Shimia isoporae: one gene and its partner. The protein of the gene in region 1 binds, or shares a complex with, the protein of each later gene. Links are inferred from orthologs where the notes say so. Each region holds a gene or a part of one and is shown in the gene's direction. Other genes may lie near its edges.

Evidence for each region. Proteins that work in one complex are often made in the same cells at the same time.
Region 2: the proteins of trxA (region 1) and trxB are in contact, whole or in part, in a crystal structure (PDB 1F6M), measured with the Escherichia coli proteins. The link is inferred for Shimia isoporae from one-to-one orthologs.

The regions. Positions count from the first base shown.
Region 1 is NZ_SMGR01000004.1:55,066-63,031, forward strand. Bases 2,646-5,484 are described here. They hold trxA (thioredoxin), read left to right. Parts: upstream 2,646-3,824; coding sequence 3,825-4,145; downstream 4,146-5,484. Other genes in these bases: addA (double-strand break repair helicase AddA), read left to right, coding at 2,646-3,782; BXY66_RS17150 (hypothetical protein), read right to left, coding at 4,195-5,100; hslV (ATP-dependent protease subunit HslV), read left to right, coding at 5,200-5,484. Outside these bases: double-strand break repair protein AddB, read left to right, coding at 1-387; more of addA, read left to right, coding at 384-2,645; more of hslV, read left to right, coding at 5,485-5,757; BXY66_RS17160 (aldo/keto reductase), read left to right, coding at 5,754-6,788; ATP-dependent protease ATPase subunit HslU, read left to right, coding at 6,785-7,966. UniProt on the Escherichia coli protein: Participates in various redox reactions through the reversible oxidation of its active center dithiol to a disulfide and catalyzes dithiol-disulfide exchange reactions.
Region 2 is NZ_SMGR01000001.1:205,024-209,802, reverse strand. Bases 1-2,812 are described here. They hold trxB (thioredoxin-disulfide reductase), read left to right. Parts: upstream 1-841; coding sequence 842-1,783; downstream 1,784-2,812. Other genes in these bases: BXY66_RS01085 (cytochrome P450), read left to right, coding at 1,883-2,812; BXY66_RS01095 (Lrp/AsnC family transcriptional regulator), read right to left, coding at 123-623; BXY66_RS20375 (hypothetical protein), read left to right, coding at 1-32. Also shown: more of BXY66_RS01085, read left to right, coding at 2,813-3,229; BXY66_RS01080 (adenylate/guanylate cyclase domain-containing protein), read left to right, coding at 3,281-4,779.

The DNA.
Region 1 (7,966 bases):
GACGGAGACCTCATCCTTTATGACTACAAGACCGGGACTCCGCCAAGTGCTGACGAGCAAACCTATTTTGACAAACAACTGCTTCTAGAAGCTGCGATGGCCGAGCATGGCGCGTTTGCCGAAATCGATCCGGCAGACGTTGCAGATGCCATTTATATTGGTCTCGGTCCTAAACCCAAAGATCAACCAGCGCCGCTGGCCGAAACACCACCCGAAAGGGTCTGGGAGGAATTCACCCGCCTCATCGGTGCCTACCTTACTGACGGAAAAGGCTTCACAGCCCGGCGTGCTATGCGCACCGAGGCAGACGAAAGCGACTACGATCAACTGGCGCGTTTTGGAGAATGGGATGCGACAGATGATCCGAAGCCGGAGGTGTTGATATGACACAGATGAACGACGCCTCCCGCCGCCAAATCACGGCAGCCCGTCCGGATGCGAGTACTTGGCTTTCTGCGAATGCAGGGTCGGGCAAGACGCGCGTTCTGACCGATCGCGTGGCACGCCTTTTACTTGAGGGCGTGTTACCTCAGCATATTCTCTGCCTGACCTATACCAAGGCCGCCGCCAGCGAGATGCAAAACCGGCTTTTTGCTCGACTTGGCAGCTGGGCAATGAAGGATGACGAGGCACTTGCCCATGAATTGGCAGATCTTGGTGCAGGTTCCCGACCTGCTCCTGAAAGTCTGGCCAATGCGCGAACGCTTTTTGCAAGAGCCATTGAAACCCCCGGTGGCTTGAAAATTCAGACGATCCACTCCTTTTGCGCATCACTTCTTCGGCGTTTCCCTCTCGAAGCAGGAGTTTCACCTTTGTTTTCCGAGATGGAAGACCGGGCTGCAGCGCTCTTGCGGGAAGAGATCGTAGAAGACATGGCAAGCGGTAGCGACGCCCCGCTCATTGAGGATTTGGCACGATATTTTACGGGTCAGGACCTTGAAGGTCTGACGGGGGAAATCACTCGCAAGGCCGATCTCTTTCGGACCCCCAAATCACGTGCTGAATTATGTTCCCTTTTTGATGTCGCACCAGACATCACCGCGGCTTTGGTGCTGGATTCGGTCTTTTTGGGTGGAGAGTTGGATCTCCTACAGGCTTTGGTCGCGCTTTTGCGAACCGGCGGTGTGAACGACAACAAAGCGGCCGACAAACTACAAACACTCACGGAATGCGACGCGGCAACACTTGCCGTTCTAGAAGACGTTTTTCTCACTGGTGCAGGGTCAAAAGAACCGTTTTCGGCCAAAATGGGAGCCTTTCCCACCAAGAAGTTGCAAGCGGCCAATCCCGAACTTATCGCCAAACTCCAATCTTTGATGCTCCGTGTTGAAGCCGCTCGTGAAAGCCGCATCGCCGTAACGGCAATCGACAGAAGTCTTGCCTTACATCGGTTCGCGCACAAATTTGTCCAACACTATGATCACCAAAAACAACTTCGGGGCTGGCTCGACTTTGACGATCTGATCCTGCGCGCCCGCGCGCTTCTGAGTGACCGCAATGTGGCTGAATGGGTTTTGTACCGATTGGACGGGGGTATCGATCATATCCTGGTCGACGAAGCTCAAGACACCAGCCCCGTCCAATGGCAAGTCATAGAAAGGCTCGCACAAGAATTTACGTCCGGATCTGGCGCACGATCAGACATTACGCGGACGATCTTTGTGGTCGGAGACAAGAAACAGTCGATATACAGCTTTCAAGGTGCAGATCCCGCGGAGTTCGACCGAATGCGCGGCGAGTTCGCGGCACGACTTGAACCGTCTGGCCACGCCCTTCAGGACCTGAGTTTGGAATACTCGTTCCGGTCTTCTCCAGCGGTTCTGAACCTTGTGGATGAGACGTTTAAAGATAACGTTGCTGCGGGTTTTCCGGAAGGCAATCGCCACATCGCCTTTCATGAACAGATGCCCGGCAGGGTAGATCTTTGGCCTGTGGTCGAACCCACTCAAAAGCCGGAAAAAGATGATTGGTTCGATCCTGTGGATCGTCTCGCGGACACCCATCACTCCGTAATTCTTGCTCGCCGAGTGGCCAAACAGATAAGACGGATGATCGATGACGGTGCCACAATCGCTTCAACAAGAAACAAGGATGGCATGTTTTCGCAACGGCCTGTTCGCGAGGGTGATTTCCTGATTCTAGTTCAGAGGAGATCCGATCTTTTTCACGAGATAATCCGTGCCTGCAAAACAGAGGGTCTCGCCATCGCCGGCGCGGACCGACTGAAAGTGGGCGCTGAAATGGCGGTGAGGGACTTGGGATCTTTGCTCAGCTTCCTTGCAACGCCAGAAGATGATCTTTCGCTGGCCACCATCCTACGCAGCCCGCTTTTCGGGTGGTCCGAACAACAACTCTTCGACCTCGCTCATCGACGCGCTCCGAAACAATACCTATGGGAAGCCTTGCGAAAAAAGCGGGAGAATTTCCCGGAGACACTCGCTGTTCTTGACGACCTTCGCGGCCAAGCAGATTTCCTGCGTCCATATGATCTGGTCGAGCGCGTCCTGACGCGACACGAGGGACGAAACAAGTTACTGTCACGGCTCGGTGGTGAGGCTGAAGATGGGATAAACGCTTTGCTTTCGCAGGCACTGGCGTATGAAAAATCGGCCATCCCAAGTCTCACTGGTTTTCTGCAATGGATGGAGACTGACGACCTGGAAATCAAACGCCAGATGGACAGTGCCTCCAATCGCATCCGTGTTATGACCGTACATGGTTCCAAGGGTCTTGAGGCGCCAATCGTCATCATGCCCGACACAGGCCGCAGAATTACCCGCTCCGATGCCCAAGTGATGAATGTTGACGGCACCGCGCTTTGGAGCATGTCAAAAGATACTGCGCCAAGTCAGATGAACGCCACGCGCGAAGGTTTGACACAGAAACAAGAAGCAGAGCGTCTGCGCCTGCTCTATGTGGCCATGACGCGAGCCGAAAAATGGCTGATTGTTGCCGCTGCTGGCGAACTCGGTAAAGACGGCAAAAGCTGGTACGACACTATCGGCACAGCTATGAAGCGGTCAGGTGCCGTGCCTCACCCAATGCCTGGTGGCGAGGGTCTGCGCATTGATCATGGCGACTGGTCCGGGATCGTCGAGAAAACGATCGACGCGACAAAGACTTCCAAGCCTGACCTACCTCAGTTTCTCGCCACACCTGCTCCAGAGGCGGTTCCGACAAAAACATCTTTGTCGCCCTCTAGTCTTGGAGGTGCCAAAGCGCTTCCTGGTGACGTGGGCCTCGACGAAGACGCCGCCATGCGCCGCGGTTCCCAAATTCACCTGTTGCTGGAACACTTGCCGGACCACGACCAATCCAAATGGCCGGAGATTGCAGCAGCGGTTTTGCAAGACGACCTCTCGCTAGAAACCGATGCCGAAATGCAGGAACTCCTAGCCGAAGCTTCGGATGTTTTGACGGCGCCTGAACTCGCGTGGCTGTTTGCTTCACAGACGTTGGCAGAAGTTCCTCTGACAGCAGAACTCGGTGATCAGAGAATGCACGGAATAATCGATCGCCTGGTGGTGGAGCCAAACCGAATCCTTGCGATCGATTTCAAGACCAACGCAACAGTTCCCCCGACGGCTGAAGAAACGCCGGAAGGGTTGCTGCGGCAAATGGGAGCCTATGCCCACGCGCTCGCTCAAATCTATCCAAACCGCGAAATCCAAACAGGAATTCTCTGGACGCGCACGGCAACCTACATGCCGCTGACACACGATCTTGTGACAAATTCTCTGATGACCACAGGATACCTTGACGCCGTAACCGCGCAAACCTAGGTTCTTTCGAACCCAAAGCTTCCCTCTTTCAGGAGATCCCAAATGGCAACCGTCGCCGTCACCGACGCCACCTTTGAACAAGAAGTCACCAACTCCGACGTCCCTGTTGTCGTCGATTTCTGGGCCGAATGGTGTGGCCCATGCAAGCAGATCGGCCCTGCGCTGGAAGAACTTTCCGCCGAATACGACGGTAAGGTGAAAATTGCCAAGGTCGACGTAGACAGCAACCCAGGCACCGCAGCTGCACTGGGCGTTCGCGGTATTCCCGCTCTCTTCATCTTCAAAGATGGTCAGGTTATCTCGAACCGCGCGGGCGCAGCACCAAAAGCCGCGCTGCAGAGCTGGATCGACGACTCCGTATGATCGCAAAGCGATAAAATTTCAAAGGCGTCCCTTTGGGGCGCCTTTTTGTTTAGACTGGCCATCCCAGTGTTTGAAAACGCGCGCGGATACGGTCTTCGGCTTCGGGTCGTCCTGCATTTATCGACATTTTTTGCAGAAACCACCAAACGTACGGCGCATAGTCCGGTGCCGAGGTCCGCACCGTTTTGAACGCCTCAGAAACACCCAGAAGCTCGACGTTGGCCGCAATATGGTGAAAATCAATCAGACCAAACAACACACAGGGCTTTCCAAAGAAGAACCCGGCGAAAGCCACGCTGGAATTTTGCGAAACCACGTAATCGCAACGTGGCAGCAGTGCTTCCATACCGCCCATTTGTAATTCGAGCTGCGAATACTCTGCTTCAAGCCGTTCCAGAACCGCAAACTCCTCCTCGGAATAGCTTTCCTTGGGGTGCAATGCAGCAATCACTTTCCGATTTGGTTCCTGCGCGAGAGTGTGGCCGATCATCTCGACTGGGCTGCAGTACTGGAACGACCGTTTCTCAAGAATTTTACCCTGCAGCGGAACATAGACGAATCCGTCGTGGCCAAGATTGTGAAGCGGTTCGTCATAGAGGCGTTTTTGCCAGAACCGATAGAACCGTAACGCTTCATCAGGATCGATGCCCTCCGGATCGAAACGTGCTTTTGCCACATCCCAATGCCAGCGCTCATGCGTGCGTTCGATTTGCCAGAAAGGATAGTAATAGTTCCGTCGTATGGTCACGGAATTGCGCGTGAACGGTCGCTCCATGTGAAAAAGAGAATAGCCGCTGCGTCTCGGATCGGCCAAATGTGGAGGCTCAAAAACCACTTCGAAGTCTGCCGACCGCAATACCCCTGCCACTTTATTCAGGAAGTTATGCTCTCCCGCCTCGGCGCTTTGTCGAAGGCCCTCAGGCAGATAGAACCGGACTTTATTGGAGCTGCTCATGTTTGCGACGCTAAGCACAAGCAAGCTCACGGGCAAGACCCGCCCTTGCCTCACTCGCAGTGCGGGCTCATATAGGGCAGGAATAACGAGGAGCGCTTTATGTCAGACGATCAATTCCCAGGTTGGCACGGCACAACAATTATGGGCGTCAAAAAAGGCGGTGAAGTGGTCATTGCCGGCGACGGACAGGTTTCGCTCGGTCAAACCGTCATCAAAGGCACCGCCCGCAAAGTGCGTCGCCTGTCGCCGGGCGGCTACGACGTTGTTGCCGGCTTCGCTGGTTCAACTGCCGACGCATTCACACTACTCGAACGCCTTGAGGCAAAGCTCGAAGCGACACCCGGCCAGCTGGCTCGGGCATCTGTAGAGCTGGCCAAGGACTGGCGCACAGACAAGTACCTGCAAAAGCTGGAAGCCATGCTGATTGTATCGGATGGGGCAGATATATTCGTCATCACCGGTGCTGGCGACGTGCTTGAACCAGAACACGATGTAACCGCGATTGGATCGGGCGGAAACTACGCGCTTGCTGCAGGCCGAGCCCTCATGGACACAGATCTGACCGCAGAAGAAGTTGCGCGCAAAGCAATGGCAATCGCTGGCGACATCTGCGTTTACACCAACGGCAATCTGACCGTGGAATCTATAAAGAAATGACCGATATGAAATACACACGTCTTGGCAATTCCGGCCTCGTCGTCTCCCGCATGTCCTTAGGGACAATGACTTTTACACACGGCTCCGACTGGATCCCCGGTGTCGCCAAAGTTGACCTGCAACACGCTCAGCAGATGGTCGATCTTGCGTTGGATCGCGGTGTGAATTTCTTTGACAGCGCTGACGGCTATTCCAATGGCGAAGCCGAGGACATCCTCGGCAAAGCGTTAAAAGGAAAACGGGATCAAGCAGTGATCTGTACCAAACTCGGATTTCGCCAATCCGACAGGATCACCGATGCAGGGCTTTCGCGCAGCCATATCATCGCCTCCGTAGAAGGAAGCCTGCGCCGTTTCGGAACCGAATGGATCGATCTTCTGGTTCTGCATAAAACCGACTTCACCACCCCTTTGCAAGAAACTCTCTCCACCCTTCAAAACCTTATTGATGCCGGCAAGATCCGTCAGATCGGTGTCTCAAACTGGCCGGCATGGCAATTGGCTCGAGCGATCCAGTTCCAACGTGACAATGGCATGCAGCAATTCATTGCAGGCCAGTATCTCTACAACGCAGTTGGCCGCGATATCGAAGTGGACGTACTGAAGCTCGGCAAGGAAATGGGCGTCGGCCTGATGGCTTGGTCTCCACTTGCTGGCGGTCTACTCACTGGTAAGTACGATCCCGCCGACCTTGAAAAGGGCGAAGGACGTCTGACAGAAGGAAATTTCCTACAGGTGTCACCGGAACAGGCGACGGCTACACTGAACGCATTGAACGCTGCTGCGGAAGAACACAGTGCCACCACAGCGCAAATCGCACAGGCCTGGATTCTGAACAAACGCCGCGATCACACTGTGATCCTGGGCGCATCCAAGATAAGCCAACTTGAATCCGGTATTGCGGCTGCCAATATCTCACTTTCCGAAGCGGAGATGGACTCGATCAACGCCGCTGCTGCACCCGCACGTCGCTACCCTGAGTGGTTCGACGATATGATGACCGACGAACAATTCACAAAGGCGCTCTCGTGACCGATCTTACCCCCCGCGAAATCGTTTCCGAACTCGACCGTTTCATCATCGGCCAGAACGACGCGAAGCGCGCCGTCGCCGTCGCGCTGCGCAATCGCTGGCGTCGCAAACAATTGTCCGATGACCTGCGCGACGAGGTCTACCCGAAAAACATCCTGATGATCGGTCCGACAGGTGTCGGCAAAACCGAAATCAGCCGCCGGCTGGCAAAACTTGCCAAGGCTCCATTCATCAAGGTCGAAGCCACCAAGTTTACCGAAGTCGGCTACGTTGGTCGTGACGTGGAACAAATCATCCGGGATCTGATGGATGCCGCTATCCTGCAGACGCGGGAATATATGCGCGAAGACGTCAAAGCGCGGGCGCACCAGGCCGCCGAAGACCGCGTGATCGAGGCGATTGCCGGTTCTGACGCCCGCGAAGGTACCCGCGAGATGTTCCGCAAGAAACTCAAGTCAGGCGAGCTGGATGATACTGTGATCGAACTGGACGTTGCTGACACCTCCAACCCAATGGGCGGTCTTTTTGACATTCCCGGTCAACCCGGCAGCCAGATGGGCATGATGAACCTTGGCGACCTCTTCGGCAAAGCCATGGGTGGGCGCACCACACGCAAGTCCATGACCGTGGCAGAAAGCTACGACATCCTGATCTCGGACGAGGCAGACAAGTTGCTCGACGACGAGACCGTCAATCGTGCGGCTCTGGAGTCGGTCGAGCAAAACGGCATCGTTTTTCTGGACGAAATCGACAAGGTTTGTGCTCGTCAAGAAGCCCGAGGTGGTGATGTTTCACGCGAAGGCGTTCAACGTGACCTGCTTCCGCTTATCGAGGGCACTACGGTTTCGACCAAATACGGTGCCGTGAAAACGGACCACATTCTGTTCATCGCTTCAGGCGCGTTCCATATCGCAAAGCCATCCGACCTGTTGCCCGAGTTGCAGGGGCGCTTGCCAATCCGCGTCGAACTGCGAGCGCTGACCGAAAAAGACTTTGTGCGCATCCTGACCGAAACCGATAACGCGTTGACGCGCCAATATACTGCCCTGATGGGAACCGAGGAGGTCACTGTCACCTTCACAGAAGAAGGCATTCACGCACTTGCGCGTATAGCTGCCGAGGTGAACCAATCCGTGGAAAATATCGGTGCAAGACGTCTCTACACCGTTATGGAGCGC
Region 2 (4,779 bases), on another replicon or contig:
GCAAAGGCGAAGGCTTGGCAAAAGCCGCCTAATTCACCCGGATCACCCGGACCCCTCGTAAAGAAGCCGTCCCGCTGGGGCGGTTTCTTTTGTTTTGAAAGCTGATTTTGCGTCTTAGCGCTTTAAGCGTCGCGGCTCAGCCGTTCTTCAAGCACTTCAAACGGCACTCCGGGCGCGTCTTTTGCTCCACGGATCACCAACGAGGTTTTCACGCTTGCCACGTTGTCGGCACTGGTCAGGTCTTCGGTCAGAAACGTCTGAAACGTGCTGAGATCCGGCGCCACGCATTTCAGGATGAAATCCACCTCTCCGTTCAGCATATGGCACTCACGCACCAGAGGCCATTCACGGCAGCGTTCCTCAAATGCACTCAGGTCCGCCTCTGCCTGGCTCACCAGCCCGACCATTGCAAATACCTGAACCTCGAACCCCAATTCACGGCTGTCCACATCTGCGTGGTAACCACGAATATATCCGGCCTCTTCCAATGTTCGCACACGGCGCAAGCAAGGCGGAGCCGAAATCCCGACTCGCTTGGCGAGTTCCACGTTGGTCATCCGGCCGTCAGCCTGTAATTCTGCCAGAATTTTGCGATCGATTGGATCAAGCCGGTGTCCAGCCATGTGGGTCATTCTCTCCGTTGGATTTGCGGTTCTTATACCACCGCCGCGCAAACGCGCAATAATGTTTCGCGTTTGCGCAATATCCTTTTGCGCTGTCCTGCCTATTGTATCATCACGAGACCGCACGTTCCTGAAATGCGGCTTGCCCTTTTCCTGACTGCATGAGACGGCTATATCCGCTATCGGACTCGCAAAGATATCACATGAAAAGGTGCCTCATGGCCGACACGAAACACACCAAGGTTCTGATCATCGGCTCCGGCCCTGCTGGCTACACCGCCGGCGTTTACGCCAGCCGCGCCATGTTGGAGCCGATCCTTGTGCAGGGCCTTGAGCCGGGCGGCCAACTGACCACCACAACCGAAGTTGAGAACTACCCCTCCTTCGTTGAGGTACAGGGCCCCGAGTTGATGATGAAAATGGAAGAACACGCCCGCGCCATGGGCTGTGAGGTCATCGGCGACATCATCACCGATCTCGACCTGTCTGAGCGCCCGTTCAAAGCCAAAGGCGACAGCGGCACTCTTTACACGGCTGATGCCGTGATCCTCTGCACCGGAGCCCGCGCCAAATGGCTGGGTCTGGACAGCGAAGAAGCGTTCAAAGGCTTCGGCGTGTCGGCCTGCGCAACCTGTGATGGCTTCTTCTACCGCGGTCAGGAGATCGTGGTCGTCGGCGGCGGCAACACCGCGGTCGAAGAGGCGTTGTTCCTCACCAACTTCGCCTCCAAAGTGACCCTGATCCACCGCCGCGACGAGCTGCGCGCGGAGAAAATCCTGCAGGACCGCCTGTTCAAACACGAAAAAATCGAAACCCTCTGGTTCCATGAACTGGAAGAAGTCGTCGGTACCGACATGCCCAAAGGCGTGACAGGCGTGAAAGTCAAACACACCAAAACCGGCGAGATCACCGAAATTCCCGCCGCAGGCGTTTTCATTGCTATTGGGCACGCCCCTGCGTCCGAACTGGTGGCAGACCAGCTGGAACTGCACAACGGCGGTTATGTCCAGGTAGAAGCCGGCACAACGCGCACGTCTATTCCCGGCGTTTTCGCCGCCGGTGACCTGACGGATCATGTTTATCGTCAGGCCGTGACATCTGCTGGCATGGGCTGCATGGCGGCACTGGACGCGGAAAAGTTTATCGCGGAACAGGAATAACCGTCCAATCGCGGCAAACTCAGGCGATCGGCACAACTGCCGGTTGCCACTCTACCCCACAAGGCCGTAGCCTGCGTTCGAGCGAACCGGAGCAACGCCTTGACCCAAGCCACAGCCCTCAATCTCGACGATATTCCCCACCCACCGCTCACACCGTTGGTTGGCCACACGCTTGACCTTCTGCGGGACCCGCTTGGATTGCACATGGGCGCTGCGGCCACTTATGGTCCGGTCTACAAGGTCAAAGTGCTCGGACAATGGCGGGTGTCTCTGGGCGGTGCAGACGCGCTTGAATTCATACTTGGGGACACACAGAAACTGTTCTCCTCGCATGACGGCTGGGACATGCTGCACACGCTGTTTCCTGGCGGACTGATGTTGCGGGACTTCGACGACCACCGCGCCCACCGCCGCATCATGCAGGCTGCTTTTCGCAAGCCCGTGCTGGATGCCTATCGCGCCCGGCTGGAAGAGGCGACGGAGATACTACTCGAGGACTGGGAGACAGACTCACCCTTCAAGTTTTTTCCCGCGATCAAAGATATGACCCTCCGCATGGGGGCCGCTGTTTTTATGGGCTTGGACCTTGACGATCCCCGCGCGGAACAGCTTTCCAGCGCCTTTCGTGCCGAAGTCGCTGCGGCAACAGCGGTGATCCGGAAACCTGTCCCCTTCACCAAAATGGCGCGTGGCATGGCTGCGCGGGTGATGCTGACCCAGCAGTTCTCAATGATGATACCCGAACGCCGGGACAACCCGGGCGACGACTTCTTTTCGCAGATGGTTCTGGCAGCAGACGAAGACGGCAATTCTTGGACCGCGGAGGAATTGGTCGACCACTTCAATTTCCTGATGATGGCGGCCCATGACACAACAGCGTCCGCCCTCACCAAAGTCGCATGGGCGCTGGCAACCTATCCAGAGTGGCAAGACAAGATCATCGCCGAGGTCGACGCTTTGCCTGTAGGCCCGATGGACGACGCGCGTCTCGCGTCGATGCAAGCCGCCGATCTAGTGTTCAAGGAATGCTTGCGGCTCTTGCCCCCGGTCCCTCTGATCCCGCGACGTGCGGTGCGCGATTTCCAGTGGGGCAATCATATCATCCCCGCTGGCACATGGGTCTCGGCCACCCCCGGTACTGTCATGATGTCACCTGAACACTGGACGAATCCGCAAGAATTCGATCCCGATCGATTTGGCCCCGAACGTGAAGAAGACCGCAGCCACAAATATGCATGGGCTCCGTTTGGCGGTGGCGCGCACAAATGCATTGGGCTGCACTTCGCAACGATGCAAGTGAAGCTTTTTCTGGCGGCACTGCTCAAATCCCACCGGATAGAGCTGGCCGATGACACGCCTGTGGACTGGGCACGGGTACCGATCCCGCAGCCCAAGGGCGGACTGCCAGTTGTTCTGCGCAAACGTGCACAGCCATCCTCACCTTGACCCACACGATCGTCGCATCCACTGTCTGAGCAAAAGCGACAGGACATCATCGTGGCAACTTCTACTGGTTCTTCCCTCTGGAAAGGCAATTGGCGCACCCGCGCACGGGTGATATCCGGGCTCGTTCTTTTTGCTTACGTCCTGTTTCACTTCATCAATATCGGATTGGGCATCTTTTCTTTAGAGATCATGGAGTCTTTTCAGGACGTTCGCCAATCCGTGCATCGCTCGGCTCTTGGGTCCACCTTGCTCTACGGCGCACTGCTCACCCACATGGGTCTTGCCCTTTATCGTCTTGCACGCCGGCGCACTTTGAAAATGCCCGCTTGGGAGGCTCTGCAAATCATCTTGGGCGTGCTGATTCCGCTCCTGCTCGCCGCACACATCTGGCATACACGCATGGCCCACGAACTGTTCGGGCTGAACGATCGTATGGGGTATCTTGTCGGCCTGATCTGGAACACCACCAGCGGATGGAATCAGGCCGCTCTTCTGCTTATCACATGGACCCACGGCTGCATGGGGCTGCACTTCTGGCTGCGTACGCAGGCGTGGTGGCGCAGCTCCCTGCCATTGTTGATCAGCCTTGCCACCTTGATCCCGGCCTGGGCGCTTACTGGCTTCATGATTCAGGGGCGCGCTCAAAAAGCGCTCCTCAGCGACCCCGAGGTGTTTCCGGACCTCGCCGAGACCTATAACTGGCTGTCACCCGACGCCTTTGCCTTATTGATAGAACGCACAGGGCAGACCCTCATGGGATTTGCCGCCCTGGTGGTACTGGCCATCGCTGTCCACCTGACCCGCCGATACGTCATCAACCGCGGCGCGGTGCCAATTCAATATGTGTCCGGCCCGGAAATCCGCGGTCAGCGCGGCATGACACTGCTGGAAATGTCGCGCACCAACGGCGTGCCTCATATGGCGCTATGTGGTGGACGCGGACGCTGCACCACCTGCCGCGTGATAATTGAAGAGGGTGCAGATCTTCTCCATCCGCCTTCCCCGGAAGAGGCCGCAAGCCTTGCTGCCGTCAATGCGCCGCCCAACGCGCGCCTCGCCTGTCAACTCAGACCCACGAACCCTGCCACCGTCCTGCAGGTTTTCCGCAGCGACGGACGGCAGGCCCGCGCCCATCAGAGCCTCGGTCAGGAGCGTCGCATGGCGATCCTGTTCCTCGATATGCGCAGCTTTACCGCCCGAACAACGGGCCAACTTCCCTATGACGTAGTCTTTCTGCTCAACCGCTTCTTCGACGCTATCGTGCCATCGATCACTGGGGCGGGCGGCACGGTAGACAAGTATCTGGGCGACGGATTGCTCGCTGTTTTCGAACATGAAGACGAAACCGCTTCAGCGAAGGCCGCGCTGGATGCCGCTGCGGGTATCAGCGCCGCCCTCATCACGTTCAATCAGACTCTCAAGGCGGAGAAGGCACCCCCCGTTGCCATTGGTATGGGGCTGCATCTGGGCACGCTTGTGATGGGCGAGATCGGCGCAGCTGACAATGCGCCGCGCACCATTATTGGCGATACGGTGAACGCAACGTCTCG